Regions from separate parts of the Pseudarthrobacter sp. MDT1-56 genome, predicted to be linked through region 1. Evidence: predicted binding sites of a transcription regulator. Region 1 holds the regulator's gene; the other holds the start of a gene.
The links. Region 1 encodes LexA, which represses DNA repair genes until DNA is damaged. Its sites were predicted from a motif close to TCGAACANNTGTTCGA; they were not measured.

Region 1 (15,787 bases):
TGCCGTGGCGCTCGTGGTCTACGCCGTGGCCGTGCACTGGCCGTGGTCCGCCTACGTGATGGTCTTCGTCGTCGGCGCCGCCGGGGCACTGCTGGTCCCGGCGCTGCAGACCCGGCTGCTGGATGCTTCCCCGGATGCCCCCTCGCTGGCCTCCTCGCTCAACCATGCGGCCCTCAACGTCGCCAACGCTTTGGGCGCCTTCCTCGGCGGCCTCGTCATCGCCTGGGGGTGGGGCTACGTCGCACCTGCCCTGGTCGGGGCTGTGCTGGCGGTCCTGGGCCTCGGCGTCGCCCTCATCAGCGGACTGGTGGAACGCAAGAGGCCGCTGGTCCGGTAGCCCGCAATGCGGCTACCACCCAGCGGCCCCTGACAACCGTGGTGGCGCAGAACCGGCGCCCGCTACGGCGCGCTGACCCGCTGAACGTCCGGTTCAAGGTAGATGACCCGGGCCATCGGCACCGCCTCGCGGATCCGGGTTTCGGCGTCGTCGATCGCTTTGGCGATGTCCTGGCCCGTCTCGGAGCGGCCGATGCTGATCTTGGCCGCGACCAACAGTTCCTCCGGACCCAGGTGCAGGGTCTTGAGGTGGATGATCGAGGTGCCGTCGGACTCGATGGCCGCCTGGATCCTGGCGACGTCGTCCTTGGTGGCGGATTCGCCGAGCAGCAGCGACTTCGTCTCCACGGCCAGCACGGCGGCGATGGCCACAAGCAGGATGCCGATCATGGCGGTTCCCAGGGCGTCCCAGATGCCGTTGCCGGTGATGAGCGTCTTGCTCACGCCGAAGAGCGCGAAGATCAGGCCCACCAGGGCGCCGAGGTCTTCGAGCAGGATGACCGGGAGCTCCGGCTGCTTGGCGCTGCGGACGAACTTGACCCAGCTCTGCTTGCCGCGGACGTGGTTGGATTCGAGATCGCGGTCCGGAACGAGAAGGACTCGGCGATGATGGCGCCGATCAGGACGCCGAGCGGCACCCACCAGAACGCGCCCTCGATGGCATGCGGGTGCTGGAGCTTTCCCCACGCTTCGCACAGGGCAAAAAGGCCACCCACGCTGAACAGCACGATCGAGACGATGAAGGCATAGATGTAACGCTCGCGTCCGTAACCGAAGGGGTGCTCCGGGCTCGAAGCCCGCTTGGCGCGCTTGCCGCCCACGAGCAGCAGGATCTGGTTGCCGGAATCAGCGTGCGAGTGGATCGCCTCGGCCAGCATCGATGAGGAAAACGTCAGGAAGTACGCGACGAATTACAGGACGGCGCTGGTCAGGTTGGCAGCAAGCGCCGCAACAATCGCCTTGGTACCGCCACTTGCAGCCAAGAGAGCTTCTCCTGAGGGGTTCGACCGGGTGGTGGGCTCCGGCCGTTGCCCGCGCCCACAAGGAATACCGTACCCGTCATCGCCCCGCCGGAGCACCGCACCGGCACGGGGAGGCCGCCCGGTTGGCCCGCAGCGCCGCAGGTCACCGGGCAGATAACGATTGGGTGTGATCCTGCTGACAAGCAAACTGGCCTATGTTAGCTTGAAGCCATAATCGGGATCCACCATTTGGATGCCGACGAATATGTAGGAGGAGTAATGGGCTTTCTTGGCTGGATCATTCTCGGACTCATAGTAGGTGCAATCGTCAAAGCAGTTATGCCTGGCAGGGTCGGCGGCGGCTGGGTCACCAGCCTCGTGCTCGGTGTTGTCGGCGCAATTGTCGGCGGCTGGATCGGCGACCTTCTGTTCGGCGGCGGCAGGATGGAATTCTGGAATCTCGGTTCCTGGCTCCTGGCCATTGTCGGCGGTCTGGTGGTCGCCCTCGTCTATGGCGCCATCACAGGACGCAACAAGACCAGTTAACTGCACAGGTACGACGGCGGGGGCCCACCTTTCGGTGGACCCCCGCCGTACTTTTTTGCCTCGTGCCGGTGTCCCTCCTGCCGGCCGACGACGTGAACCTGGAGGGAGCTCAGCTGGGCGGGTTCGTCGCGCCGTCCTGCTGTGCGCGGGCGCTGGCGTAGAGGCAGACCGTCGCCGCGGTGCCAAGATTCAGGCTTTCAGCAGCCCCGTACACGGGCACGGCCACCCGGTGGTCCGCCAGGGCGAGTTCTTCCTCGGCGAGGCCCTGCGCCTCATTGCCGAAGAGCCAGGCCGTCGGTTTCTCCAGCGCGTACTCGGACTCCCGGGGCTGTGCGCCGAGCCGGCGGGCGGCGTTCTGGTCCTGCAGCCGGTCCAGGTTGAGCTGGCCCTGGCCGTCGGCGGCCAGCACTCCGATGCCGCGTTCCTTGCAACGGGCCACCAGTTCCTCGATCTCGGCGCCAAGCACCACGGGCAGATGGAAAAGGGACCCGGCCGTCGACCGCACGGCCTTGGGGTTGTAAATGTCCACACTGGACGCGGTCAGGACGACGGCGTCCGCGCCGGCCGCGTCCGCTGCCCGCAGCACGGTGCCGGCGTTGCCGGGGTCCCGGACCTGGCACAGCACCGCGATCAGCCGCGGGCCGGCGTCGAGCACCTGCTCAAGGCTCACGTCCAGGAAGCCGCAGACCGCGAGAATGCCCTGCGGGTTGACGGTGTCCGCCATCGCGGCAAGCACTTCGTCGGTGGCGAGGTAGGCGGTGGTGCCCTCCGCGAGGGTCTCCAGATCAGGGTGCCGGTCCAGGCAGGTCTCGCTCGCGTAGACCTCATAGACAATGCCGGGCTCCCCCGCGGCAAGCCTCTTCTGGTGCAGGACGAGGGCTTCCCGGACCGCCTGCGGGCCCTCCGCCAGGAACTCGCGGCGCTTTAAACGGGCCGGGCGCCCGGCAAGCTGTGCCACCTTCCTCACCCGATCAGCTCGGGGATTGGAAAGTGGAAAGTCTTGCGGGCGCCCGGTTTCGTTCATACAAGAACCTTAGTAGCTTTTCCAGCCGGTTCTTGAACGACGCAGTTGGTGAACTGCCTCAGGTACTACTCGGCAGCCTTGTCAGCGGCAGGCTTCTTGGCGGCCGGCTTCTTGGCCGGAGCCTTCTTGGCGGCCGGTGCAGCCTCAGCCTGGACGGCCGGAGCGGACGTGTCGGCGGGCAGCGAGTCCTTGGCGATCTTGACCAGCGCGGCGAAGGCGTTGGCGTCGGAGACGGCAAGCTCGGCCAGCATACGGCGGTCAACCTCGACCTCAGCGGCCTTGAGGCCCTGGATCAGACGGTTGTAGGTCAGGCCGTTGGCGCGGGAGGCAGCGTTGATGCGCTGGATCCACAGGCGGCGGAAGTCGCCCTTCTTCTTCTTGCGGTCGCCGTAGCTGTACACAAACGAGTGCAACAGCTGCTCTTTGGCCTTGCGGTACAGGCGTGAACGCTGTCCACGGTAGCCCTTTGCGCGTTCAAGGATAACCCGGCGCTTCTTGTGGGCGTTGACCGCCCTCTTCACACGTGCCACGTGCGTACTCCTTCAGAATTCTGATCCCAAGCGTCTACTGCCGGAACAACCGGCTGGCCTGAGAAGCCTTTTTGGTAGTTGACTGCTGCCGGGTGGCAAACAGTCAGAGAACTTGGAACTTAGATGCCGAGCATCTTCCGGATGACCTTGGCGTCGCCCTTGAAGACGATCTTGTCGCCGGCGAGGCGGCGGGTCAGCCTGGAGGACTTGTGCTCGAGGTAGTGGCGGCGGTTGGCCTGCTGGCGGCGCAGCTTGCCGCTGCCGGTCAGCTTGAAGCGCTTCTTAGCACCACTGTGGGTCTTCATCTTCGGCATGGGAACCGATCTCCTTACGTATCCGCAGACAAGGCCTGCAGTCTTTCGTGCAGCCGCCCCTGCGGGCGGCGTGCTGGTTGCTTGCTGCCGGACATTGCTGTCCGGCAGCCCTGGACTAGTTGGTCTTCTTGGTGCCCGGCTTGGCGGCGGCCTTCGGGGCAGCCGGCCGTGCAGCAGGCTTCGGCGCCGCGGGGCGCGGGACCGGCTTCGGTGCAGCAACCGGCTTCGGTGCTGCCGCCGGAGCGGCCTTTTCAGCCTCGGGAACCTTGGCGGTTTCCGGCGCCTTGGCGGCGGCTTTGGGCGCTGCGGGCGCCTTGGCTACCGCCGGCCTTGCGGCGGCTTTCGGGGCCTCAGTTTTCGGGGCCTCGCGCTTCGGCGCGGCCTTGGGAGCCTTGGGGGCCTCCTGCTTCGGCGCTTCCTGGACGGGAGCCTTCTCTGCCGGGGCTTCCTCGACCTTGGCCTCGGCGGCCGGGGCCTCCGCGGCTTCAGTCTTGTCGGCCTCGACCTTTTCGGCCGGGGCCTCGGCGGCAGCCTCCGCAGCCGGAGCTTCCGTTGCCGGCGTCTCCGTCGCGGTTACCTCGGCCTCGGGTGCCTCGGTCCGGACCTGGTAGCCCTCCGGAAGAAGATCGGCGAGCGACTGCGTCAAGGGGGCATCGCCGCCGGACGTGTCAACGCGGCCGCCGCCTGTTGCCTTGGCTTCATTCTCGGCCTTGGCGTCCGCGCGCTGCGTTGCGCGGCGGGCCTCCGCCTTGGCTTCGGCCTTGTTCTTCAGGGGACCGACCACCATGACCATGTTGCGGCCATCGATCCGCGGGCTGGACTCCACGACGCCGACTTCGGCGACGTCGTCGGCAAAGCGCTGGAGCAGGCGGATGCCCATCTCGGGACGCTGCTGCTCACGGCCACGGAACTGGATCATGGCCTTGACCTTGTCACCGGCGCCGAGGAAGCGGAGCGCGTGTCCGCGCTTCGTCTCGTAGTCGTGGGTGTCGATCTTCAGGCGGAAGCGGATTTCCTTCAGGACCGTGTTGGTCTGGTTCTTCCGGGCTTCGCGTGCCTTGACTGCGGCTTCGTACTTGTACTTGCCGAAGTCCATCAGCTTGCACACCGGAGGCTTGGCCTGCGGTGCAACTTCAACGAGATCAAGATCGGACTCGGCAGCCAAACGCAGGGCATCCTCAATACGGACAACGCCTACTTGCTCGCCTGCAGGGCCGACCAGCCGCACCTCGGGGACGCGGATACGCTCATTGATTCTTGGCTCGCTAATGTTAAAGCTCCTGTGTTCGTGAGGGGTATTCCACCGGCAAAAAGAGAAGGCCCCCAATTGCCGGAGCAATCGAAGGCCTCGAAGATCGGAACTGCCTGCCTCATATGAGGCGGCATACATCCTGCCAGGGCTGACGCCCGGGGAAAATGCCCGACCAGGTACCCGGCAACCTTGCTTCTTGCGAAGCTTCCCGAAGGAGAGCGGTTGACGCGGGTGGGAGAGAACTCCGCTTGCAAACTGAAAGTCGATTCTACAGAACAAATCCCGTCCGGCGCACCTGCATGACGGGCATGTTGGTTGCGGACGGGTTCCGGCTGTCATATCGCTGCAGTATCACTGAAAGACAGTATTTACTGAAAGACAGTGGTACTGGAACGAAATAACGACAATCAGTCGGTCTGTGACAAGCTTACCAGCATGAGCACTTCAGACAGTAATTCACACGTTTACCAGCCCGCCAGCGCCGAGGGCGACGTCTCACAGCAGATCCGCGATATCTCCGAGGTGCCCGCGATCGAGGTCATCACCACCGCCGCCGTGCACCTGATGAGCGCCGCCGCCGTGAAGCTCGGCCTGGCCGCCGAAGAGAACGCCGAAGAGCTCAAGGACCTGGACGAGGCCCGCAAGCTGATCACCGCCCTGGCCGGCCTGGTCACCGCCGCCGCTCCCGAAATCGGCTCCCAGCACGCCGGACCGTTGCGCGACGGGCTGCGGTCCCTGCAGCTGGCGTTCCGCGAGGAATCCAGTATTCCGGATGCACCGGGCAAGGGCCCGGGCGAGAAGTACACCGGCCCGGTCAACTAAGCACGAACTCTTTCCAGCGGCAACGCGGCGGCGGGCGGACCACATCGGTCCACCCGCCGCCGTCGTTAACTCCCCGGCAGTGCGGGCGCCCCGGGGCGTAACGTCTTGCTGGTGCTGGTGCGTCAGGCTGCGGCGAGGCGCCGCCGGCGGTGGTGCTGCAGCACCAGGCCCAGCAGGCACAGCGCGACGCCGCCCACCCCCACGGCCACGAATCCGGCCGAGGGACCGACGCCATCGATGAACACCCCGGCGAGCGGCGCGCCGAGCGCGACGCCGCCGGTGAGGGCAGAGCCGTACCAGCCCATCGCCTCGCCGCGGCGGCGCTCGTCGACGAGTTCGGCGACCTTCTCCGAGGCGGCCGACAGCACCGGGGCGCACAGCAGCCCCGGCAGGAGCGAGAGCAGGCTGAGGGTCCAGGTGTCCTGGGCGAAGGCCATTGGAATGGTCAGCGCGGACATTCCCAGCAGTAGCAGGATCGGCGAGATCGGCCGGTGCATGGCGCCGTAGATCACGCCACCGACCACCGACGCCCCGCACCAGAAGAGGAAGACCAGTCCGATCTCGGCCTGGTGGCCGCCGGTCTCGAGGGCGGCAACGATCCCGACGTCGGTGCCGCTAAGGACCATGCCGGCCCCGGCGGCGACGGCAAAAACGGCGGCCACGGCGGCCGTGAACCAGACGAAGTTGTGAGTGACCTTGTGCCGCAGCCCGGCCCGCTCGTGGCGTCCGTCCCCGGCGGCGGCCAGCGGGACGAACTCTGCGGCGGCCTCCTGCAGGTGGGCCGGGGCAGCGGCGACGACGGCGACCTCGGCTGCTTTCTGCTGGCTGGCCTCGAACTCGGTGTCGGACTCGGCGTCGGACTCCGCGCTGCGGGTCGGCGGGTTGAACCACATCAGGAAAAGCCCGGACGCCGAGGTGGCGATGCCGATGATGGTCAGCCCCAGGACCGAGAGTCCGGCGGTCGCGACGAGGGCTCCCGCCGCGGGGCCGATCATAAAGACCAGTTCCGTGGAGATCGCGTCCAGGGCGAAGGCCGTGCGCCGCTGCTCCCCCGTGGCCAGGACGCCGAGGGACTGGCGGACAACGCTGAAGATCGGCAGCGTCAGGAGGCCGCCGACGAACACCAGCGGCAGCAGCAGCTCGTAGGAAACGTGCGGCACCACCGACCAGATGACAGCCTCGGAAATGACCGAGGGAATGAGGGCACGCCGAAGGCCGACGGTATCGACGCGCCGGCCGCGCCAGGGCGCGCCGACGGCAATGCCGATGGTCATCACGGCAGCCGCGGCCCCGGCAGCGGCGTAGCCCTGCCCGAGGGTGAGGACGATGTGCAAGGTCAGCAGGACCCCGGCCGCGGAGTGCGGTATGCGGGCGATCATCCCGACCAGCAGGAGCCGCCTGATCGGCCGATCGGCGAGCAGCTCCCGGTAAAGCGCGAAGTTCACGGACTACATCCTTCTGGTACTGCCCCCGGCAGCACCGGGATATTCCCCGCTGGCCGTCAGCTACTGTGCTGCGCGCTGCAATTTGACCTCGATAGAGTCAACCCGCTCAGCAAATACTTCATTCCGCGCCCAGGCGCTGTTGAGCCCGGACACGATGGACTGGACGCCCGCGGCGTCGAGCCCGTCTTCAAGGTAGAGCAGCACGCGGAGTTCCGGGCCGGAGCCTCCGCCCGGCAGCGGCGTCCCATCGGCCACACGCGAGGCAACTCCACCGCCTGGATGAATTTCAACACGGCGGACCGCGGGAAAGCCAACCGCGGCCTCGCCGAGGCTCCGGGCAAGGTCGGGATCAGCGTACGACGGCGTCCAGTCCCGTTGCTGGGCCAGGGCCCACACGGCCGGCCGGCGCACCACGAAGGTCACTTGTGAGCCCGGGTCCAGCACGAGCAACTCGGCGCCTTCGGCGACCGCGGAGAGTGCGGCGCGGGCAGCGTAGACTGCCACCGGGCGGGCCTCCGGGTGCCAGGCCGCCAGCGCAGCGGCGGAGGTGAAGACCGGCATCGCCGTCCGGCCGTCGGGGGCCTTGAGCGTCACGAGGGCCATGTCCGCCTGTTTGTCGGCATGGAGGCCGCCGGCGCCTTCACCTTCTTCGGCGAGCGTGGCGAGGATTGGCACAAAGACCCGCGCCGTGGCCAGGGCGGCCACCACCGCAGCCTCGTCGCCGTCGCCGGCCGCGAGGGCGGCCAGCGCCGTCAGGTAGCCGGCGTCGGCCGCGCCGTCGTCGTCCTCGAAATTGTGGATCCTGGCGTCTTCGCCGGACAGGCTGCGCCCGGCCCAGGGCTGGCCGGCCGAGTCAGCTGCTCCGCCTGCGCCGGCCAGGGCCGCCGCGATGTGCCCGGGCAGCGGGCGTGACGTGGCGGGAAGGTCAGCTGCGCGCTCGCCCGCGGGCCGGTGCTCCATGCTGCGGACTTACCTAGCGCCGGCCGGCGACGTCGAGGGCCTCCGGCAGCGTGAAGTTTCCGTTGTAGAGGGCCTTGCCGACGATGGCGCCCTCGACGCCGAGCGGCACGAGGGAGCGCAGGACCTTGAGGTCATCGAGGCTGGAGATTCCGCCGGAGGCGACCACCGGCTTGCCGGTCTTCTCCACCATCTGGCGCAGCAGTTCGACGTTGGGTCCCTGGAGGGTGCCGTCCTTGGTGACGTCGGTGACGACGTAGCGGGCGCAGCCGGCCTCTTCGAGGCGCCCGAGGACGTCCCAGAGGTCACCGCCCTCCTTGGTCCAGCCGCGGCCGGCCAGCGTGGTGCCGCGGACATCCAGCCCGACGGCGATCCTGTCGCCGAAGCGCTCGATCACCCGGGCAGTCCACTCCGGGTTTTCCAGTGCCGCGGTGCCGAGGTTCACGCGGGCGACGCCGAGCTCCAGGGCCTTCTCGAGCGACTCGTCGTCGCGCAGGCCCCCGGAGAGCTCCACCTTGATGTCGAGCCGGCCGACCACTTCGCGGAGCAGTTCGGCGTTGGAGCCCCGGCCGAAGGCGGCGTCGAGGTCGACGAGGTGGACCCACTCCGCCCCCTGCTGCTGCCAGTTCAGCGCGGCTTCCAGGGGGGTGCCGTAGCTCGTTTCGCTGCCGGCCTCGCCCTGGACGAGGCGGACTGCCTGGCCGTTGACGACGTCGACGGCGGGGAGCAGCTCCAGCACGGGCAGCGGGGTTTCGGTGGTCATCGTAAATCCTCAGTTTTCAGGGGTCGGCAGGTGGTCGGGGCGCCGCGGGCGTCAGGCGGGCAGCGTCAGGAGGTAGGCGGCGAGCAGCGCCATCCCAGCCAGGACGTAGAACACGACCTGGACCCAGCGCGGGCTTTTCTGCTGGCGGAAGGACAGCGCTCCGCCGACCAGCAGGCCGGCGAGCCCCATCAGCACGATCGGCCACATCTAAGCGGTCCCGGCTTCCGGGGGTGTCACGGCTGTCGGGGCCGGGGCTGCGGAACGGTCCCGCAGGCCTTCCACCCAGTTGCGCAGCAGGCGTCCACCGGCGTCGCCGGACTTCTCCGGGTGGAACTGCGTCGCGCACAGCGGGCCGTTTTCCACGGCGGCGATGAAGGGGGCACCGTGCTCCGACCAGGTGACAAGCGGCGCCGTCATCCGCGGCTGGATAACATCGAAGTCCCACTGCTGGACCCCATAGGAGTGCACGAAGTAGAAACGCTCGTTTTCGACCCCGGCAAAGAGCCTGGAGCCCGCCGGCACGGACACGGTGTTCCAGCCCATGTGCGGTACGACGTCGGCGGGGAGGAGTTCGACCTTCCCGGGCCACTCCCCCATGCCTTCGGCTTCTGTGCCGTGCTCGACGCCGGCTTCGAAGAGCACCTGGAGGCCCACGCAGATGGCCAGCACGGGGCGGCCGCCGGCGACGCGGCGGCCGATCATGCGGATGGCATCGACGGCTTTGAGCTCACGCATCACCGTTTCGAACGCCCCGACACCGGGGACCACGAGCCCGTCGGCGTTGAGCACATCCTCCGGCTTGGAACTGAGGATCACCTCGGCACCGGCGCGTTCGAGGGCGCGCACGGCGGAGCGGACGTTGCCGGAGCCGTAGTCGAGGACCGTGACGGTGGGCTTGCCCTCGGCCGACACCGGCTTCCTGCCGGCGTCGGGGTTGATGATGGCGCCGTCCTTCAGCACCTTGCCGGTCACAACGCGCCCTTGGTGGACGGGATGCCCTCGACCCGGGGATCCGGTTCGATGGCAGCGCGCAGGGCGCGGGCGAAGGCCTTGAACTGGGCCTCGACGATGTGGTGCGGATCCCGGCCTGCGGTGACGTTCATGTGCAGGCAGATTCCGGCGTGCAGGGTGATCGCCTCGAAGATGTGACGGGTCAGGGACCCGGTGAAGTGTCCGCCAATCAGGTGGTACTCCTGGCCGGCGGGCTCGCCACCGTGCACGAGGTAGGGGCGGCCGGAGACGTCGACGACGGCCTGCGCGAGGGCCTCGTCGAGGGGTACCGTGGCTTCCCCGAAGCGGCGGATCCCGGCCTTGTTCCCCAGCGCGGTGCGCAGGACTTCGCCGAAGGTGATGGCTACATCCTCAACCGTGTGGTGGACATCAATGTGCGTATCGCCGGTGGCCTTGACCGTCATATCGATCAGGGAGTGCTTGCTCAGCGCCGTCAGCATGTGGTCGTAGAACGGAACGGACGTGCTGATGTCGGAGACCCCGGTGCCGTCCAGGTTGATCTCGACCAGCACGGATGACTCGCTGGTGGTCCGCTCCATGCGTGCGGTCCGGCCCTCGGCAGCGGTTGATCCGGTGTTGCTCATGTGGGTGTCCTTTGGATGACGACGGTGCCCGGCGAACAGGGCAGGGTGGATGTCCTGGGTTAAGTCTAGGCGGGCTGCACTGCTTGGCCGGCCAGGATCCGTTCGAGGGCTTCGAGGAAGGCTGTGGTTTCCGTCTCAGTCCCGGCGGTGACGCGAAGGTGCCCGGGAATCCCAACATCGCGGATCAGCACACCGGCGTCGAGCAGGCCCTGCCAGACCTCGTGCGGATTGTCCAGGCCGCCGAAGAAGACGTAGTTTGAGTCGGAGGCGGCCGGTTTGAGGCCCATCCGCTGCAGTTCGGACACGATCCTGTCCCGCTGGCGCTTGATGTCTTCGACGTCGGCCATCAGCGCGACCCGGTGGTGCAGGGCGGCCAGGGCTGTCGCCTGGGTGATGGCCGAAAGGTGGTACGGGAGCCGGACCAGCCGCAGGGCGTCCGTCACCTCGGGCGCCGCCGCCATGTAGCCAACACGGGCGCCGGCCAGGGCGAAGGCCTTGCTCATGGTGCGCGAGACGATCAGCCGTTCCCGGCCGGGCAGCAGCGTGAGGGCGCTGGGCGTGCCGTCGTGGGCGAACTCGTGGTACGCCTCGTCGACGATCACGATGGTCTGGCTGGCTTCGCCGGCCTCATAGACGGCCTCAACGACGTCCAGGCCAAGCCCGGTGCCGGTGGGGTTGTTCGGGGAACACAGGAAGACGATGTTCGGCTGGAGTCCGCGGACCTGGCGGGCGGCCGATTCCGCACTGAGTCCGTAGTCATCGGCGCGGGCCCCGACGATGTAGCCGGTGTCGGTACCGGAGGCCAGCAGCGGGTACATCGAATATGTGGGAGGGAAGCCGAGGGCGGTGCGCCCCGGGCCGCCGAAGGCCTGGAGGATCTGCTGGAGAACCTCGTTGGAACCATTTGCGGCCCAGATGTTGTCGGCACCCAGTCCGTGGCCGAGGTATTCCGCGAGGGCTTCGCGCAGTTCCGTGAATTCGCGGTCCGGATAGCGGTTCAAGCCGGCTGCGGCAAGCGTGACGGCCTCGGAAATCGCGGCCCGCACGTCGGCCGGGACACCATGGGTGTTTTCGTTGACGTTGAGCAGGATGGGGACGTCCAGCTGCGGCGCGCCGTACGGCGTCAGGCCGCGCAGGTTGGTCCGGAGGGGAAGTCGGTTCAGGCGCTCTAGCTGGTCAGTCACTGCACCAGTTTAAGTGAGATCGCGGCGGGCCCTGAAACTGTGACGGATCGGGCGGGTTACTTGGACGGAATGAAGAGTGCCTGGCCCGGCACAACACGGGCGGCGTCCAGGTTGTTCAGCTGGATGATATCGGTGACGACGTCTCGGGGGTCGCGCTCCGGCGCCACGGCCTCGGCGATGGCCCAGAGCGACTCACCGGGCTGCACCGTCACGGTCACGGTGGGAGTCAGCGACAGCCCGGCAGCGGACTCTGCCGCCTTGGCCGGGGCGTTGAGGAAACCGCTGAAGGACAAAATGAGCGCGGCCAGCAGAATCAGCGGCACCCCGATGAAGACAAAGCGCCCCCGCCGGGTGAGCCGCAGCGGCGCCTGCTTGACCCGCGGCCCCCGGCCCGCATTGCTGTTTCCGCCAGCCGGGACGTGCTGGGCGATGGGGCCCTGCTGACCAAAGGCGCCCTGCTGGCCGGCGGACGTACCGCCCTCTGGGCGGCCGTAGTTGCCGAATGCGTCGCGGCCGAAAGTGTCGTGAAACGCGCTTGATGCTGACATGAACTGAGCCCTCCTGGACCATACTGTGCCGCCCGGCGTACTCCACGTACTTGCCGCCAACCGGCCTAACCTTCGAACAAAGAACCGAACGTCACGCTGTGTCCGAACAATGCTCCACCCTCTAACGGCGATGACTAGAACACATATTCGAACCTTGCTTGTTCTGTTTTAGCACTTATCAACGAACAATGTCGAGACTCGCTAGAACAAATGTTTGAAAAAGCAGTGTGGCTGGCCTACGTTTGAGCTACAGAACAACCACTTCTGCAGTTGATCAGCAGGGTCTGACATTTCAGGCCGGAAGTTCCCGGCAGCCGCAGCCACGGCGGCCGGGCCGAACGGAAAGGCGTTGGCGAACATGGCAGCACCAGCCACTGGCGGCAGGGCCACCCAGCAACGGAGCCCGCAGGCAGCCCGGCCACCAAAGAGCCTCACCGTCCGGCAAAAGAAGATCCTGGAAACCATCCAGCGCTCCGTCACGGACAACGGCTATCCGCCCTCCATGCGCGAGATCGGCGACACCGTTGGCCTGGCCAGCCTCTCCAGCGTCACCCACCAGCTCTCCCAGCTGGAGAAACTTGGCTACCTGCGGCGTGACCCCAAGCGCCCCCGCGCCATGGAAGTGCTGATGCCGCTGACCCTCGACGAGGGAACCACGAAGATTTCAGGGGTGGAGAAGTCCAGCGGACTGCGCACGGTCGGCGGATTGTCGGTCTCCGAGCTGGCCAGCGCCACCGACACCGCCATGGTGCCGCTGGTGGGCCGCATTGCCGCGGGCGGGCCGATCCTGGCCGACCAGGTCGTCGAGGACGTGATGCCCCTGCCACGCCAGCTGGTGGGCCACGGCGAGCTCTTTATGCTCAAAGTCGCGGGGGACTCGATGATCGACGCCGCCATCTGCGACGGTGACTGGGTGGTTGTGCGCCGGCAGGGCGACGCCATCAACGGCGACATCGTCGCCGCGTTGCTGGATGACGAGGCGACGGTCAAGACATTCCGCCAGCGCGACGGCCACACCTGGCTGCTGCCGCAGAACACCCAGTACGAGCCCATCCTCGGCGATCACGCCGTCATCATGGGCAAAGTCGTCTCGGTGCTGCGCTCCCTCTAGGACCTCTCAGGACCGGCACGTCAAAAGCCGCGAAATGGGCCCCTCCGGAATCGGACGGGGCCCAACGCGTTTGTGCGGACTACTTGGCGGGCTGCCCGGATTCCTTCGCGAGCCGTTCCAGGGCTGCGTAGGCAATCGCGGGGTCGGTGGTGGGCCAGAACGGCGGCAGGGCGGCGCGGAGGAATCCCCCGTAGCGCTCGGTGGAGAGTCGTGAGTCCAGCACTGCCACCACTCCCCTGTCCGTCGTCGTACGGATCAGCCGGCCGGCACCCTGGGCCAGGCGGATGGCGGCGTGGGTCGCGGAAACGCTCATGAACCCGTTACCGCCGGCCTGGGCCACCGCACGGGACCGTGCTGTCATCAGTGGGTCGTCGGGCCGCGGGAACGGGATCCGGTCGATCACCACGAGGCGGCAGGAGGTCCCCGGCACGTCGACACCCTGCCACAGCGACATGGTGCCGAAGAGGCAGGTGTCCGGTTCGTCGGCGAACTGTTTGACCAGCGCGGTCATGGTCGAATCCCCCTGGCAGAGGATGCTCATGTCCAGCCGCGGGCGCAGGGCCTCAGCGGCTTCCTCGGCGGCGCGCCGGGAGGAGAACAGGCACAGTGCTCCGCCGCCGGAGGCCCGGATCAGCTTCTCGAGCTCGTCTAGGGCTTCCGGGGACATGCCGCGGCCGGGTTTGGGCAGGTGCTTGGCAACGTAGAGGATGCCCTGTTTCGGATATTCGAAGGGCGAGCCGACGTCGACCCCGGTCCAGCTCGGGGCACCTGGCCCTACCAGGCCCAGGCCGCCGGCGGCGGGTTCGAAGGCTGACCCGATCGCCAGCGTCGCCGACGTCAGGATGACGGTGTGGTCCGCGAACAGGCCCTCGCGGAGCCGTCCGGCGACGCTGAGCGGTGCGATGTTGATCAGGGCCGGCGCGGACTCGTCCGGCTGGGAGTAGCCCTGCTGCGGGTCGAAGGTGCTGTTGCGGGAAAACCAGACCACCTCGCGGTTTTCGCGGGCGGCGAGCAGCCGTTCGCAGAGCTCCAGGATCACCATGAGGCGGGAGCGCGCGAGCTGGCGGCCGCCGTCGGCCGTGTTGGCGCTGTCCCCCTTGGAGTCCGAGAGCGCCGCGCGGCAGGCGTCCCGCAGCTGGTCCACGCAGTCCAGTTGTTCGCTGTTGAGGCCGTTGGGCATCAGTCCGCTGGGGACCCCTTCGATGGCAAGTTCGAGGTTGGACGCGGCGTTGTTCAGGGCGTCCACCGTGATGCCGGTGTGCTTCCGCGCCCCCGACGCGGCGGCGTGCACCATCGCGACGGAGAGCTGGCCGGACACGGCGCCGGTTACCCGGTCCTGCAGCTCGTGGGCTTCATCCACCACCACCACGTCGTATTCCGGCAATACCGCCAGGCCCTCGAAGGCGCTGACAGCCAGCATGGCGTGGTTGGTGACGACGACGTCGGCGTCCGCGGCGTTCTGCCGGGCCAGTTCGCTGAAGCATTCGGCCGCGAGGGGACATTTCTGCGCGCCCAGGCACTCCATCGAGGTGACGGAGACCTGCCGCCACGCCCGGTCCGTGACCCCGGGCAGGAGCTCGTCACGGTCCCCCGTCACGGTGTCCTCGGCCCATTCGCGCAGCCTGACGACTTCCTTACCGAGCTGGGACGACGGGCCGCCCATCGCCGCGGCGAAATGCGGGACGGACGTGTCCTCGCCGAGCGAGAAGAGCTGGCCCTCGGAGGGCTCTTCGGAGGGGAAACCGCCCTCGAGCTTGTGGCGGCACACGTAGTTGGAGCGGCCCTTGACCAGGGCGACCTTGACTGGCCGCTCCAGCGCCGGGGTGATGGTCTTCAGCAGCCGGGGCAGGTCCCGGCCAACGATCTGGGTCTGCAGGGCCAGGGTGGCGGTGGAGACCAGGGTGGGTTTGTCGCTGACCAGCGAATGGGCGATCAGCGGGATCAGGTACGCGAGGGACTTCCCGGTTCCGGTGCCGGCCTGGACCAGCAGGTGGTCGCCGCTGTCAATCGCGCGCGCCACCTGCCGGGCCATCTCGTGCTGGCCGTCGCGGCTCTGGCCGCCCATGCCGGACACGGCGCGGTCGAGCAATTCGATCACGAATTCCCCGCCGCGCGGGCCGCGCGTTCCTGCCGGACGTTCTCCCGCGGGTTCTGCCCCCGCGGTTTCGGTCCCGGCGGCTTCCGTCCCGGTGTTATCCGTTTCTGCGGGGTCCTCCGTTGCGGAGTCCGTTGCCGGGGCCGGACCGCCCGTGCCGGTGTCCGCCCCGGTCACCGCTGCCTTAGTCATTGCTGATGAACGAATCCAGTTCAGCGGCGAATCCTTCGCGCACCATCACGACGGCGCGGGTGCCCGCTTCCTCGTGGTCGAGGCTGAGGATCTCCGCGTCGGTCTCGTGCA
Region 2 (15,787 bases), on a different contig from region 1:
GGGAGATGTCGATGATGAGGTCATTGAACTCCCTGGGGGCGAGTTTGCCGATGAGCTCCCGCTGCCCGGGCGATTCGATCTGAAAGCAGCCCAGGGTGTGGGTGCTGCGGATCAGCTCATACGTGGGTTCGTCGTCGAGCGGCACGGCGTTGAGGTCGATGCTGCCGTCTTCTGCGATGTAATCCGGGCCTGTACCGTCCCGCCCCGCGGGGTGGGCTCCTGCTGCCACCACCTCGGCCTTGGAGGGATGCAGGCGGATCACTTCGCGGACGGCGAAGGCCATGGCACTTTGCATCCGGACACCGAGCACGTCGAGTTTGAGCATGCCCATCGGGTCCATGTCGTGCTTGTCGAACTGGCTCATCGGCAGGCCCAGTCCGCTGGGCTGCACGGGCGTCCGGTCCAGCAGGGTGGCGTCCCCTAGGATCACCCCGCACGGGTGCATGGAGATGTGGCGTGGCAGCCGGTCCAGCCGTTCGGTGAGGTCCACCAGCAGGTCCAGCTGCTGGTTCTCACTGAAATCACGCTGCCCTACCCGGCCGGCGAATTCCTTCAGCTCGGGCTTCTCCACGAGGGCTTCGCGGAAGTTTCGGGCTGAGAAACGCCACAGCTGCTTGGCGATGTCCCCGATCTCGCCCTCCTCCATGCCCAGTGCCAGGCCGGCGTCGCGCACGGCACCGCGAGCGCGGTAGCCGTTTTGCATGCTCATCAGCGTGACGCGCTCTGAGCCGAAGCGCTCAAAGATCTTCCGGTACACGTTGTGCCGTTCGGCGCTTTCGACGTCGATGTCGATGTCCGGCAGGGTGGCGCGGTCCCGGGAGAGGAAGCGTTCGAAGATGAGGTCGTGCTGCAGCGGGTTCACCTGGCTGACGTCGATCAGGTAGTTGACCAGGCTGGATGCCCCCGAGCCGCGGGCCGCCGCCCGGACTCCCATGTCCAGGATCATCCGGGACACCTCGGCCACGGTCAGGAAATAGGCCGCGAAGCCCAGGCTGTCGATGATCCGCAGCTCGTGCTCCAGCCGCGAGCGCAGTTCCTCGGCGGGCTTGCCGGCGATCCCCGGGAACCCCCTGCTGATGCCTGCCTCACAGCGCAGGGTGAGCTCCACCAGGGCGTCCCCGGAGATTCCAATGACCGAGGCTTCCGGCACCACGGGCTGTTTCCATCCCATGTCCGTCACCGGATCGAACCGGCAACGGTCCGCGAGCGCCTCGGTCTGCGCCATCAGGTTCTTGAGGTCTGCGGCGCCGTACCCGGCGGCATGCATGATCTCCTTGCCCAGTTGGAGCATCTGCGCCGCGGATTTGAGCCAGCCCTGCCCGTTGGGCTGGAGCAGGGGGGCGGCGGAGAGTTCGGGCAGCGATTTCAGGGTGCGTGCGGAATCCAGCACGTCCGCGGTGGCCGCTCCGTCCTCGGCGACATACCGCACGGCGTTGCTCAACACCGCCGGAACCCTGTGTTCGGCGGCGAGCTTGAGCATCCGCACCGCGTGGGCGGTGCTGAGCGGTTCCCCGGGCGGGCTGAGCTGGCTGACCACCTCGGCCGCGACCGTTCCGGGCGGCATGGCATCGAGCCAGCGTTTGAACAGGGTGCGGGGGCGAAGGTAGCGCCGGCCGCCCATGGCACGGCCGACGTCGGAGTTTGGACCGATCAGTACGGTCAGCACCGGTTTGAGGGTTTCCGGGTGCAGGGTGCGGGAAGCCAGCTCGGCGCGGGTCACGGCGACGGGCACCGCTCCCCCGGCCTTGCCCGTGGTGCGGGCATGGGCATCGGAGATCAGCCGGCACAGCGCACGGTAGCCGGCGCCGTTGTTGTGCCCGTGGGCCAGCACGACGACGCGCCCGCCCACTTGGGTGCGGAGGTCGCCGTCGTCGTCAAAGACCGCAAGGTCCACTCCAACAATCGGGTCCAGCCCCGCCGCCATGCAGGCCTTCAGGTGCTTGACCGTCCCGTACAGGCCGTCGCGGTCCGTGCAGGCGAGCGCCGTCGCCCCGTCCGCGGCCGCAGCTGCCGCCAGCTCCTCCGGCCAGGAGACCCCGTAGTGGGCACTGAAAGCGGTGGAGACATGGAGATGGGTGAAGCTCATGCTGATTCGGGCTTCCGGATTGGAAGCAGGGCGTCATGGATCCGCAGCAGCCGCCAGCGCCCGCTGCCCACATGCCGGGTCAGGTCAAAGGTGAGGCTTTCAGTCTCAGGGGATTCTGCCCGGCGCGCCTGGACGCGCCAGATCTCATGATCCACCAGGCCAGGGCCGCTGCCCAAGGGGGCCCGCTGTTCTTCGGCCCACCATTGGCGCCGCTCGTACCAGCGGACCGGTTCCGCGCAGACGGTGTAGCGGCGGCCGGCCCAGTCGAGTTTCAGGGGCTGGCCGGAGGGTGTGCAGACGACGTCCACTGACTCGCTGAACATGCCCATCGCGCCTCCCGGACCACACCAACTGTAAAAACCGTCTGTCCCAAACAGCCGGTAGCTATTCGAACATATCTTCGAACAACTCAAGTCTACGACGGCTCCGGGGCAAAACCTAGATCAGGGGTGGACGCACGCAGGCACAGGTAGCAGGATTGAGCCATGAGCTCCCATAACGCACTTCTGAAGCACGTAAGCATCGCCGCCGAGGACACGTCCCTGGTGGCGAAGTTCGATATAGACGGAAATATCCCCGGTCAGGGCGCCTACGTGGTGGGGCTTTTGGCAGCAACTCCGGATCATTCCCACCAACGACGAATGGGGATTGAGTTCATGAACGGGGAGGCTGTCTCCTTCTACTGCTTCAGCCACGACGGCACGGAAGAGAACTTTGACCTCAAGGGTGTGGAGCATTCCGGCAACACCATTACCGGGAACTTTCCGCTCAGCACGATCATGGGACTGTCCAAGGGACACCTTATGACGGCGTTCAGCGATTGCGACGGCCGCGAATACCAGGCGAATGTCCCGGTGGAGGAATCCCTCTAGGCTCCCGCGCTAGGAGCTGGCTTTGTAGACTTCCAGTTCCAGCGTGATGAAGGCGTCGATCATGGCCCGGTAGGTCTTATCGACAAGGTCGACGTCGATATCTTTCTGTTCCGCCGTGGCACGGACGTGTTCGATAACCCGCTCCACGCGCCCGGGGGCACGAACCTCGGCGCTGTCGGCCTTGAGGGTTCCGGCGATCCGGATCAGGCGCTCGCGGCGTCCGATCAGCGCAACGATCTGCTCGTCCACCTCGTCCACAGCCACGCGCACGGCGGCGAGCTGTTCCCGGTCGGCCTTGGCAGCTTTATCGTCTTGGTGATTTGTGGACATGTCCATGACAGTATCGAAAGATGCAGCCACGAGTCGATTTAATTTCACTGGGTGTCCGCAGTGTTGACGCCTCCCGCAGTTTCTATGTAGATGGCCTGGGCTGGCCTGTGCACCGGGAAGTCCGCGGCGAGGTCCTCTTCATCCAGGCCAACCACGGCCTCATCCTCTCGCTTTGGGACGCCGGGCAGATGCAGGCCGAAGCCGCCACCGATCCCCCTACCAGCCGTCCCTGCATCACCCTGAGCCACAACCTGGCCAGCACGGCGGAAGTCGACTGGGTGATGGCGGAGGCGGAAGCAGCGGGGGCGGAAATCATCGCTGAGCCAAAGACCCAGCCCTGGGGCGGCTACACCGGGTACTTCGCCGACCCGGACGGCTACCGCTGGGAAGTCGCGTTCAATCCCAGCTGGGCGGTCGACGGCGGCGGCAAAGTGACGCTCTAGCGCTACTGGCGAAGAGATGGCGCGGCCGTCGCCGTCAGCTGGAAAAGTCCGCCGCTGACTCCGGGCACTGACGGGTTAAGGAGCCGGATGCTCGTTGTGACCTAGGGCACAACGGCCCTATTGAGCCGCTCAACTGCGCCGCTACCGTGACTGGAGTACACGGCGGCACGCTTATTCGAGCCGGTGTGCGGTGACCGAGGAAGCAGCGGTGGTGCCGGCGTATGTCGGCGGCACCACGCAGCATCCGCTCGAGTACTTCCTCCCATCGGCGCCCTTGCCAATCACCGTCGCCAGGGCGGCGCTGCCTCCGGCACCCCGCTAAAACAGGCTCCCCACCGGCTGGATGAGTTCCGGGGAGTCGTTCTTCACGTTCCCGACGGCGGTGCCGACGGCGTCGATCGTCCAGCCCTCCGCGACGTCGTGCGCCCCGGCCCGGACCAGATCCACCAGTCCGGCGGCATCATCGGCCTGCGGGTCCAGCCACGCCTGCATCGTCCCCCGGTCCATCGGCAACGGCACGCGGTCGTGCAGGGCCGTGAGTTCGGCCAGCATCCCGCCGGCATAGCCCTCCGGCGGCGAGTCAGTGGTCATGATCGATGTCGAGAGCAGCCACCGCTCCGGGTCGTCCTCGGCCTTGGAGGGGTCCTTCCACCATTCGTAGAGTCCGGCGAAGACGATGAGGTGGCCGTCCCTCGGGTGAACGTAGTAGGGCTGTTTGCCACGGCCCTCGCCCTTCCACTCGTAATAGCCGTCGGCGGGCACCGCACAGCGCCGGGCCCGGGTGGCCTTCCGGAACGCCGGCTTCTCCAGCACACTCTCACTGCGGGCGTTGATCATCTTCGAGCCGATTCCCGGGTCCTTGGCCCAGGACGGCACCAGCCCCCAGCGCGCCAGGTGGAGCTGCCGGACCGGTTCCCCGTCCATCGGGCGTTCGAGCAGGATCGGCACGTCCGCCGTCGGGGCCACATTCCACGACGGCGGAATCGCGATCTCGTCCTCGAGCTCGGCGTCGAACTCGGCCAGCAGGTCCCCTACGGCCCGGGCCATCACGTAACGTCCACACATGGCACCAGCATGCCACCGCGCCCAATCCCTGTCATCCGGCGAGGGAATCCCGGTTGAGCCCGCCGAGGTCGCCGGAAAGCTGCGAAGTCGCCGGAACTTCCAGCGACTTCGCAGCTCTCCCGCGAATTCGCGCCCGACGGAGTTGCGGGCAGCGCCCGGCCCTGCGGGAATACCAGCCCCCGGGTTACGGTTATTGGGAGTGACGTACGACTTTCGTCGGCAACCGGCGCTGCCACCGCGCGCCATCAACTAACTTGAAGGAGAACTTCGTGGACTTCACCCCCGAATCCGGCACCATCACCATGTTTTCGACCACCTGGTGCGGGTACTGCAACCGCCTGAAGAAGCAGCTGGACGCCCAGGGCATCGGGTACACCGAGATCAACATCGAAGAAGTGGATGGCACCGCAGATCTCGTGGAGAAGCTCAATGGAGGCAACCGCACCGTCCCGACCGTGCTGTTCCCGGATGGCACCGCGGCCACCAACCCCTCCGCGGCTGAGGTCAAGAGCCGTCTCGCGGCCTAAGGCCACCCTGAACCAATGACGACGACGGCGCGGCCACCCCGGGGGCCGCGCCGTACCGCGTTGTACGACAGAATTTTGCGTGACAGACGTCCCGAGTGACGGAAGTCTTGCGACTAAGAATTTTGCGGCGAGAACCGCGACCAGAGCAGAGGAGCTATTTCCATGGTCCATAAAGTCAAAGGCGCAGTAGTCCGCTCCAAGGGAGCCCCCGTCACCCTGGAGACCGTCCTGGTCCCGGATCCCGGACCCGGCGAGGCCCTTGTGGACATCCTCACCTGCGGCGTCTGCCACACCGACCTGCACTACAAGCAGGGCGCCATCAACGACGACTTCCCGTTCCTGCTCGGCCACGAGGCCACCGGCGTCGTCAGCGCCGTGGGTCCGGACGTCACCGAGGTGGCCCCCGGCGACCGCGTGGTGCTGAACTGGCGCGCCGTCTGCGGCGAATGCCGCGCCTGCGCCAAGGGCCAGCCGCAGTACTGCTTCAACACCCACAACGCCACCCAGAAGATGACGCTCGAGGACGGCACTGAACTCACCGCCGCGCTCGGCATCGGCGCCTTCGCCGAGAAGACCCTCGTCGCCGCCGGTCAGTGCACCAAGGTTGACCCCGAGGCGGACCCGGCCGCCATCGGTCTGCTCGGCTGCGGCGTGATGGCAGGCATCGGCGCGGCCATCAACACCGGAAACGTCAAGCGCGGCGATACCGTCGCCGTCATCGGTTGCGGCGGCGTGGGCGTGGCAGCCGTCGCCGGCGCCGCGCTCGCCGGCGCCACCACCGTGATCGCCGTAGACATCGACCCGAAGAAGCTCGACCGCGCCAAGGACCTCGGCGCCACGCACACCGTGGACTCCTCCGCCGTCGACCCGGTCGAGGCGATCCGCGAACTGACCGGCGGCTTCGGCGCCGATGTGGTGATCGACGCCGTCGGACGTCCCGAGACCTACAAGCAGGCGTTCTACGCCCGTGACCTCGCCGGCACCGTGGTCCTGGTCGGGGTTCCCAGCCCCGAAATGACCCTGGAACTGCCGCTGCTGGACGTGTTCGGCCGGGGCGGCTCACTCAAGTCCTCCTGGTACGGCGACTGCCTCCCGTCGCGCGACTTCCCCATGCTGATCGACCTCTACCGGCAGGGCAAGCTGGACCTGGACGCCTTCGTGACGGAGCGGATCACGATCGACCAGATCGAGGAAGCCTTCGACAAGATGCACTCCGGCTCAGTGCTGCGCTCGGTCGTGGAACTGTGAGCGGCGGCCCCGTGAACGGGCTCCGGATCGACCGGTTGGTCACCTCGGGCACCTTCTCGCTCGACGGCGGCACCTGGGACGTCGACAACAACGTCTGGATCGTGGGAAACGATGCGGAATGCATCGTGATCGACCCGGCGCACGACGCCGACGCCGTCGAAGCGGCCGTCGCCGGGCGCAAGGTCACCGCGATCCTGCTCACGCACGGCCACGATGACCACATCGCCGCCGTGGGCGATGTCCGCCGGCGCGTCAACGCCCCGGTCTACCTCAACCGCGAGGACTGGATACTTTGGGAGCACGTGTTCCCGGGAACCGAACCGGACCATGCGATCGAGGACGGGGACACCTTCGAGGTCGCCGGTGCCCGGCTCGTGGCGCTGCACACGCCCGGACATTCCCCCGGCTCCATGTGCTTCACCCTCGAGAGCGAGGGCACCGTGTTCAGCGGCGACACCCTGTTCCAGGGCGGCCCCGGCGCCACGGGCCGGTCCTACAGCGATTTCCCCACCATCATCGGGTCCATCAAGGCCCGGCTGCTGACGCTGCCGGCGGACACCGTGGTGCGGACCGGTCACGGCGATCCGACGACGGTCGGCGCCGAGGCGCCGCAGCTTCAGGAATGGATCGCCCGGGGCCACTAGGCACCAGCCGTTCCAACTAAGCCATGACGAGGGCCGTGCACCGCTGGTGCCCGGCCCTCGTCATGGCCTGCGCGGTCTCAGCCGAGCAGGCTGCCGAAGTCGCCGTAGTCCAGGGTGGCGTAGCGGGCGTAGGTGTCGATCACGGCCGCCTCGACGGCGTCCACGTCCAGGTGCGGGACCAGGTCGGTGACGGCCCCTGCCGTTGCCGGGTCCCAGACCAGGCCCAGGGCGGCATAGCTGGCCTCCAGCACCGCGCGGATCGGGGCCGAGTTCTCCACCACGATGACGGAGCTGAACAGCCAGCCGCCGGCAACCACCCGCTGTGCCGTGCCGATCAGCTTGAGCTGGTGTTGCGGAAACTCCGGGTCCTGGCCGTGGACGCTGAATTCTCCGGGACAGTACTCGCCGGGGATCTCCCCCACCGCGGCGTCGACGCCGGCGCTCCGGAGGGCGCTGGCCAGCAGTTCGCCGAAGAAGGAGAAGCGCCGCTTGGCACCCGCGATCGCGTCCGTGTCCGGTTCCAGGTGGTCGATCACGAGGGTCCCCTCGTGATACGCGGCGGCGCGTCCCCCGGCCTTGCGGACCAGCGGTTCAAACCCCAGTTCGCGGCAGGCCTGCGCGGCGGCATCAAAACCCGGCAGGTGGGTGTCCCGCTGCCCGAAGGCCACGGTGGGCGCCGGCCGGTAGAGCCGGATCATGGGGCCCACGCCGCCGGTTTTGACCTTCCGCAGCAGCTCCAGGGCGAGGTCCAGGTCCGCGGCGGCGCCCAAGGATTCCTCCTGCCGGAAAATCGTCAGCGTCCGCGGTGCGCCTGGGGCCTCCGGCATCTTGTTATGCTCCCTTATGCTCATCTTGCAGTTCCTCGTCGTGGCCGCAGCGTTCGCCGTCATCGATTCCGTCTGGCTCAAATCGATGAGCAAGTTCTACCGGAACCATCTGGGCCACCTCATGGCGGACAAGCCCCATCTAGGGTACGCCGTCGTCTTCTACGTCCTGTACATCGCGGGGATCGTCTTCTTTGCCCTCCAGCCGGCGCTCGAGGGCGGCAGCTGGCTTACGGCGCTTGGCTACGGCGCCGCGCTGGGCACCTTCGCCTACGCCACCTATGACCTCACCAACGCCGCCACCCTGAAGAACTGGCCGCTCATCATCGTGGTGGCGGACATCGCCTGGGGCGCCGTGCTGACGGGCCTGGCCACCGTGGTCGGCTGGCTCGTCTTCCACTAGGCGGCCGCCGGGCCGCACGTCTACAGCGGGCGGACCCGCTGGGCCTTAGGACTTCCGGAGCGTCAGGATCTGCTCGGCCCGGCCGAACGGGCCGTTGAGGTCGTGCAGCACGGTCGAGGTCAGGCCGATCCCGTCCGTACCGAACGAGACTTCGTTGTCCAACCCCAGCCATTCGCCTTCGGGGCGCCGGTACATGTGGATCTGGAGGTCCAGGTTGGGGAAGGCGTAGCTGCCCTTGCCCGGGGGAACGCGGGCGGCGATCCCGTTGGCGGTGTCCACCAGGCCGACCAGCCGGGCGAGGTCGCTGCTGTCCTTCCGGTCCGTCAGCGGATGTTCGGTGTGCAGCCAGACCGTGCCGGACCCGGCGCGGTGCCCGTCGGCGATCCGCATTTCCAGCGACGCGATATAGCCGCCGGGCCAGATGCTGGCGGCGTCGTAGGGTTCGCAGTCCTCCGGCGCGGGAATCCGCGGATCCTCAAAGGCCGCGATGACGCTGGTATCGGAGGTAACCATCCGCCAGGCCGTGGCGCGGATCGCGGTGCGGCCGCCGGCGGTCAGCTCCGCCTGCACCAGTTCGATCGTCCGGCCGGGGCGGAGGGTGGTGGTGACGACCTCGAACTCACCGCCGGGAATCAGGCCAAGAATCTCATAGCTCAGCCGCGCCATCCGCATGTCGTCGCGGGGCTCGTGCCGGTCCAGGCAGTCGGCCATGATGCCGGAGGCCGGCGCCATGTGCTGCTCGTGTTCATTCCAGGCGCCCTGGGCGTGGATGGTGGAGCGGAAACGCCCGCCACCCAATACCTCGTAGTAGAAATCGCCCTCGGCAAGCTCCGGTAGTTCAGCAGTCATCAACGTCTGCCCTTTCGCGTGGCTGGTAATCCCAGAACACACTATCGCTTCCCCGCCGGCGGCAGCCCCACCGGCCGCAGCCCGAAACCGGCAACCACCCCTCCAGTGGGCACGGCGGGCACTGCTGGCGCAATGAATATGACTCATATTCCAGCCCGCGCTCTCCGGCTCGGCTGCCGGCATCAGCCTGGGCCCGGGCCTCTTCGGTGTCCTGTCCATCATCCGGCTCCGCTACACCGAGCTGGCCCAGCATGAGGTCGCATACTACTTCTCGGCCCTGGCCCTGGGTCTCATTGCGGGACCGGGGATCGCCGCCTCTGGGCGCTTTCGGGTTGCGCCCGGCGGCGCCTGGCGGCGCCTGGTGTGCCGGGCCTCGACGCGGTTTCCCTCCACCATGACCGTGTTGTCGCTCTCCGCGATGACCGCGCCGTTCCACAGTGCCTTTGCCCTGGACTGGGTAGACTCGGAGGCAGACTTTCCGCGACTATCCACCGAAGAGGTGCTCCCCTGATTCGAGTCATCAGCTACAACCTGCGAAAGCACCATGCCAGCGGTGAGCTGGTTGATCTGGCCCGCAATTTTGAGATTGATGCCTTGTGTCTCCAGGAGTGCGACACCAACGACCTCCCGGACACAATTGGTGATTTGCACCTTGCCGACGCCACCAAGGGCAACCGGCTGGGGCTGGCGATCTACTACCGCATGGACCGGTTCACGGCGTACGAGACGAAGACCTTCGCCCTGAAGAAATCGCTGCACGACCGCGTCCTGTCCCCCGCGCACGAGCGGCTCATCGGCACCCGGGTGATCGACAATGAGACGGACCATGACCTCGTCATCGCGTCGTTCCACGCGGCCCCCCTGACGGCGTCGAACTCGCTGCGGCGGAACCAGATCCACGCGGCCCACGCGGAACTGCTCAGCATGGGCGGCGGGCTGATGTCCCTGATGGTGGGCGACTTCAACTACCCCTTCTTCACCAAGAACCTCACGGCCCAGATGAAGGATGCCGGCTACGATCTGACCCTTAGTGACCGGCGGACGTACACGCGGTACAAGGTCTTCAAGGGCCACTTCGACTTCGCGACCTCCCAGGGGCTCAACATCGAGAGTGTCGAAACCCTGCCGCGCGGGGCGTCGGACCACCTCCCCATCCTCATTTCGGCGGAGTACGGCCAGGACGCACCGGCGGCCGGCGACTCCGCGTCCCCTGCCGCGTAGCCAGGGTCCACCGTGCGCGGCGCTAGGGCACCGAAACTCCCGTCCGGCCTAAGAATGATGCGGGACTACGAACGCCCCTGGCTGAAATCTGACCTGGCCGCCGGCGCCGCCCTCAGCGCGTTCCTCATTCCGGCCGGCATGGCGTATGCGGAGGCCGCCGGGCTGCCGGCCGTCACGGGCCTCTACGCCTCGATCATCCCCCTGCTCGCCTATGCCGTCTTCGGCCCCTCCCGGGTCCTGATCATCGGCCCGGATTCCAGCCTGGCGCCGATGATCGCCGCCGCCATCCTGCCGCTTGCCGGGACGGATCCGGACCACGCGGTGGCCCTCGCGGGCGTTCTGGCGCTGCTGATCGGAGGTCTGCTGCTGGCCGGCAAGGTCTTCAAATTGGGGTTCGTCACCGGGCTGCTGTCCAAACCCATCCGCGTTGGCTACCTCAACGGAATCGCCATCGTCATCATGTTGAGCCAACTGCCCAAGCTGCTCGGCATTTCCGGCACCGGCGGCTCACTGGTGAACACCGCCACGGGGACGGCGCAGGCCGTGGCCCAGGGCGCCATCAATCCTGTCGCGTTTCTGTTCGGCGCCGGCACCATCGCCGTCATCCTTGGGTGCCGCTCCCTGCCCTGGAAGCTCCCCGGCGTGTTGATCGCAGTCGCGGCAGCCACGGCGCTGACGTCCGTCCTGGACCTGACGGCGGCACTCCCCACCGTAGGTGCCCTGCCCCAAGGCCTGCCGGCGCCCGCCCTCGACGGAATCAGCCTGGAGGACGTCATCGCCCTGCTCGGGCCGGCGGCCGGCATCGCCCTGATTGCCTTTGCCGACACCTCGGTCCTCTCCAAGAGTTTCGCCGCCCGGAGCGGCGTCCAAGTTGACGGCAACCAGGAAATGGGTGCCCTCGGCGTGGCGAACGTGGCCAGCGGCCTCTTCGGCGGTTTTCCGATCTCCGGCAGCACCTCGCGCACACCGATCGCCGTCGAGGCCGGCGCCAAGAGCCCCCTGACCGGCGCCGTTGCCGCCGCCCTTGTGGTGCTGTTCATGATCCTGGCGCCCGGGCTGACGACCTTCCTGCCCTCCAGCGTGCTGGCCGGGGTCGTGATGGTCGCCGCGGCGTCGATCCTGGACCTGAAGACGCTCCTCCGGCTGCTCAGGATGAGCCGGACCGAGGCCGCCCTGCTGGTCGCGACCTTCCTGGGCGTCGCTTTTGTAGGTGTGCTGGAAGGCATTGTGGTCGCGATTGGGCTGTCCCTGATCGCTTTCGTGCTGCGGGCCCTGGACCCGTACCGCACCGAGCTGGGGATTGTGGGGGACGTGCCCGGATATCACGACCTGAGCCGGCACCCCGAGGGCCAGCGCGTCCCCGGCCTCGTGATCGCACGCTTCGACGCCCCGCTGTTCTTCGCCAACGGCGCCGTCTTCACCGAACACATCCGGGCGCTCGTGGCCAACGCCCCGGACCCGGTACGGTGGGTCATCGTGGCGTCGGAGGCCATCACCGGCCTGGACACCACCGCACTGGATGACCTCGTGGCGCTCGACGACGAGCTTGCGAAGCGGGGCATCAGTCTGGTCTTCGCCGAAATGAAGGGGCCCATCAAGGACCGCCTGATCCGGTTCGGGGTGAGCAGCCGGTTCGGCCCCGACCACTTCTTCCCCACCGTCAACAATGCGGTGCGGAGCTACAAGCGGACGTCCGAGCTGGAATAGGGCCAGGCGTCGGCCCCTCAGCCCAGCAGCGGAATCACTTCGATCCTGCCATCAGGACTGACCGTGACGAGCACCTGCTTTCCGGTCACACCTTCAAGTTCCCCGGCCAGCCTGCCGGCCAGCTCGCCGACGTCGGCAGCGGCACCAGCCCCGACGTCGGCCCGTCTCCAAACGGTCACTCCGGCCCCGGTGACGTCCTCGATGGCCCGGTTAAGCAGTGCCGGATCGGTGCCTGTCACCAGGATGACGTGACCGATGGTCCGGTTCCGGACGGGCACCGCCGCCGCGAGGACGGCACGTTCATGGCGCCACACCGCGAAGTGGTAGCCGGCCACGAGGCCGGTGGCCACCAACAAACCGAGCGGGGCCCGGATCCTGTCCACCACGCTGCCGCCCGAGATGTCGCCCAGGAAGTACTCGAACATCCGGTAGCCGACGACCAGCAGGGTGATGACGGCAACCACGGCGCTGAGGCCGAACACCACAATCAGGTAGATTCGGCGGGCGTTTTGCCAGTTCCCGGAACCACCGGCAGCACCGGGCGTCGCCGCGGAGGTCCTCTCCAGGGGCTTCCACGTGAACCACCAGACCAGGCCGCCGACCAGGAGCGAACTGATGCCACCAAGCAGGAGGGTGCGTGCCCCGGAGCCCGCCAGCGGCGTCGCCGCCATGGCGAGGGCAGCGTTCACGATCACGCCGATCCCGGAGGCAGCGGCCACCAGGGCGACGCCGGACGTCACCAGCCGGCTCCCCTGCCGGATGGCTTCGGAACTTCCGCGCGCCAGCCCGCGGTGGTACACCCAGACCAGTGACCCGATCGCCGCGGCAGCGATCGCCGGCGCCAGCGGCTCAAGCAGCAGGTTCATCGGTTCGGTGCGGTCGAAGGCGAGCCGCAGCAGGACGAACAACGTGACCCCCGCACCGCCGAGGGTCAGGACGCCGGCGCCAAGGATCCCCACGGCGATGAGGCCGACGCTGGCGAGATCGCCGCGCAGCCGCCGGACGCCGTCGTGCGTCCAGTGCCACCGCCACACCAGCCCGCCGCCCACGGCCCAGACGAGGGACTGCAGCGCGGACACCCACCAGGGCTTGCCCACCATCCCGGCGGCCAGCGCCCCCCGGAGGGCCGCGTCCAGCAGGATCGACAGGGCGGAGACGGCGCCGCTGACCCCAATCACCAGCCCGATGTAGCTGCTGAGAACGGTGGGGGCGTCAGCCACGTCCACGGGCCGCTTACGGGGGTGCCGCCACATCCACCGGTGCCAGACCCAGACGGCCGCCCACACCAGGCCGGTGGCCAGGGACGGGCGCCACTGCAGCGACTGGCCGCCGATCAGCGTGGTCACTGCGCTCAGCAGGTTGCTCGTCGCCAGCACCAGGGAGAGCACGTAGACACCGGTCACATACAGGCCCCAGCCGACGGATGCCCGCTCCGTCTCGTCGCCCAGCCGCCGCCAGACAACCCACCACAGGAGCGCGGCGAGCGGCCCGCCGATCAGGGCGAAGGCCAGTGAACGCGCCAGCCCCGCCACGTCCCCGGTGGCCAGCACGGTGTCCGCCACGAGGAGCCGCCCCAGCAGGCCGCTGAGCCCGACGGCGGCGACCACCACGAGGGCGAAGAGTAGCAGGTAGGTGATGAGGCGGCGGACGGTCCGCTGGGCCGCGCCCACGGCGGAGTCAGCGCTCATTACTTCACCGCGGCGTTCTGGCACACTGTGAGTTGCCAGGGAGCCCTGTCGATCAGCCACTTGTCTCCTGCCTTCTCCAGGTCAAAGTCGTCCTCGATCTGGTATTCGCTACTTCCGAACGGACCGCCGCCCTGGGAGACGGTGATCAGCACCCTGACGTCCGCCGAGGCCGGCCGCTCGGTCGTCGAGACGAGGGTGACGCGGAGGTTGTCCCCCGACATCCGCTCCATGTCGGTGCTGCAACGGTTCTTGGCGGCGTCCGTCAGGTAGGCGGCCGCGGCCGTCTCGTCCCCGGCAATCACGGCGGCGGAATACCGCTGCACCACCCCTGCAGGGGTGGCCTCGTCCACCGGCGCCGGCTCACCACGGGTGAACACGACAATCAGTGCGACAACCACGATCACGGCGATCGCGGCCAGAATGGCAAGCAGGGTGCGGTCCGGCCGGCGCGGTTCTGCTGCGGGTTCCGCTGCGGGTTCCGCTGCCGGCGGTGTTGCCCGTTCGGGCACCGTCGGCCCGGGCGCGTTCGGGTCGGGTTTTTTCTCCTCTGGACTCATGCCGTCAGTATGTAGCACCCGGGGTGTACCGTCATGGTGTCTTTCGGCCCATTCCGCCCTGACCTGCTGTTTCGCCGGCGCGGCGGCCTCCGGCGACGATCCGGTGCTGAGCCATCGAAAGGCAGGTCTCCGGCGGCGCGGGTGCGTCGACGCCGCCCGCGGCAGGTACTACGCTCGGGAAATGGGAATCGTACGGAAAGTCCTGGGCCTCCTCGCTCTGGTGATGATCGGGCTGGTGGGGACCGGGCCGGCGGCGCAGGCCGTCACGCCGGTGGACATTGTCGTGGAGGACCGGGCGGGGGTGCTGGACCGGAACACCCTCCTGCCGGCGGTGCAGGCGATCGAGTTCTATCAGCCCACGAAGGTAGCCGTTTACAGCTATAACGGCTCGGCGTCGGACAACCTCAACGAGGAGGTCCTGCGTTTTGCCCGGTCCGAGCGTCCGGAGTGGATCAGCGGGGACGGTCAGAAGTGGGCGGACGGGCTCTTCATCTTCGCCGTGGACCCGGTGGGCCGGCAAGTGGGGACGTACATGGGCGAGGACCGGAAGGTCTCGCTTGAACAGCGTGAGGACATCCAGGACGCCTCCAAGGAACTTCTTCGCGACGCCCAGTGGACGGAAGGCACCATCGCCGGGATCCAGCGCGGTGCGGAACTGATCAACCAGCCGTGGTACCGGTCCACCGCCTTCCTCGTCGTTGCATGGACCAGCGTTGCGGCGGCCGTCGCGGGCGCCGCGACCTGGCTGATCGTGCGCTGGCGGACCCGGGTCGGCAGCCGCAGGGAACTGGCCCGCGGTGACGTCAGCTACGCCAACGTCAGCATGGATCTCCAGGTCACTGAGCTGAACGCCGGCACCATCCCGGAAGCCTCCCGTTACGGCAGCACCGTCCTTGAGAAGCACCGGACCTTCATGGCCAAATACAACACCGCCACCGGCCTCTCCAACCAGGTCCATGCGCTGTCGCCCAAGGACCTCAGCAGGCGGCCGAACCTTAAGCTGGCCCGCAGCTACGCCGACGCCGCCGCCGAACTTGACGCCCTCGACGACGTGATCGCCGACACCAACGCACTGCTCAACCGGGGCTCCGCCTGGGCTCCCGCCTGGGACCGGCAACTGGCCCCCTTCCGCGCCGACCTGGCCGCGATCGAACAGATGCTCAGCAAGCGCAACGCCGAGGGCGACTCCGCGACGGCCGCGGCACTGCGCTCCTTCCGCGATGAAAGCCACCGGGAGATTGAACGCTGGACCTCGGAACTCTCGGACGGAACCATCACACCCGAGACGGCCCTTGACCGGCTGCGGGACGCACGAACCCACCT

Region 2: AC50YC_RS15260 (DUF6504 family protein) is a predicted target of LexA. The motif match lies at 2,475-2,490, and genes of this name have one in related genera.

Annotation. Positions count from the first base shown of each region.
Region 1 is NZ_JBWZCK010000007.1:40,844-56,630, forward strand. It holds gene AC50YC_RS11225 (MFS transporter) at 1-337, shown strand, start outside; partial or broken gene AC50YC_RS11230 (cation diffusion facilitator family transporter) at 400-1,319, opposite strand; gene AC50YC_RS11235 (GlsB/YeaQ/YmgE family stress response membrane protein) at 1,578-1,844, shown strand; gene AC50YC_RS11240 (TrmH family RNA methyltransferase) at 1,954-2,868, opposite strand; gene rplT (50S ribosomal protein L20) at 2,934-3,398, opposite strand; gene rpmI (50S ribosomal protein L35) at 3,518-3,712, opposite strand; gene infC (translation initiation factor IF-3) at 3,828-4,940, opposite strand; gene AC50YC_RS11260 (DUF1844 domain-containing protein) at 5,400-5,786, shown strand; gene AC50YC_RS11265 (MFS transporter) at 5,909-7,231, opposite strand; gene AC50YC_RS11270 (SseB family protein) at 7,292-8,191, opposite strand; gene priA (bifunctional 1-(5-phosphoribosyl)-5-((5-phosphoribosylamino)methylideneamino)imidazole-4-carboxamide isomerase/phosphoribosylanthranilate isomerase PriA) at 8,205-8,951, opposite strand; gene AC50YC_RS11280 (hypothetical protein) at 9,003-9,158, opposite strand; gene hisH (imidazole glycerol phosphate synthase subunit HisH) at 9,159-9,923, opposite strand; gene hisB (imidazoleglycerol-phosphate dehydratase HisB) at 9,920-10,546, opposite strand; gene AC50YC_RS11295 (histidinol-phosphate transaminase) at 10,612-11,730, opposite strand; gene AC50YC_RS11300 (LysM peptidoglycan-binding domain-containing protein) at 11,787-12,278, opposite strand; gene lexA (transcriptional repressor LexA) at 12,637-13,389, shown strand; gene AC50YC_RS11310 (ATP-dependent DNA helicase) at 13,469-15,676, opposite strand; gene hflX (GTPase HflX) at 15,669-15,787, opposite strand, start outside.
Region 2 is NZ_JBWZCK010000011.1:5,278-21,064, forward strand. It holds gene AC50YC_RS15255 (DNA polymerase III subunit alpha) at 1-2,086, opposite strand, end outside; gene AC50YC_RS15260 (DUF6504 family protein) at 2,083-2,415, opposite strand; gene AC50YC_RS15265 (hypothetical protein) at 2,572-2,958, shown strand; gene AC50YC_RS15270 (chorismate mutase) at 2,968-3,294, opposite strand; gene AC50YC_RS15275 (VOC family protein) at 3,309-3,731, shown strand; gene AC50YC_RS15280 (SOS response-associated peptidase) at 4,050-4,796, opposite strand; gene AC50YC_RS15285 (mycoredoxin) at 5,066-5,323, shown strand; gene AC50YC_RS15290 (S-(hydroxymethyl)mycothiol dehydrogenase) at 5,486-6,571, shown strand; gene AC50YC_RS15295 (MBL fold metallo-hydrolase) at 6,568-7,215, shown strand; gene AC50YC_RS15300 (lipoate--protein ligase family protein) at 7,293-8,042, opposite strand; gene AC50YC_RS15305 (DUF2177 family protein) at 8,059-8,442, shown strand; gene AC50YC_RS15310 (thioesterase family protein) at 8,488-9,291, opposite strand; partial or broken gene AC50YC_RS15315 (DUF4956 domain-containing protein) at 9,449-9,601, shown strand; gene AC50YC_RS15320 (endonuclease/exonuclease/phosphatase family protein) at 9,802-10,512, shown strand; gene AC50YC_RS15325 (SulP family inorganic anion transporter) at 10,567-12,219, shown strand; gene AC50YC_RS15330 (DUF5671 domain-containing protein) at 12,237-13,907, opposite strand; gene AC50YC_RS15335 (LpqB family beta-propeller domain-containing protein) at 13,907-14,464, opposite strand; gene AC50YC_RS15340 (DUF5129 domain-containing protein) at 14,646-15,787, shown strand, end outside.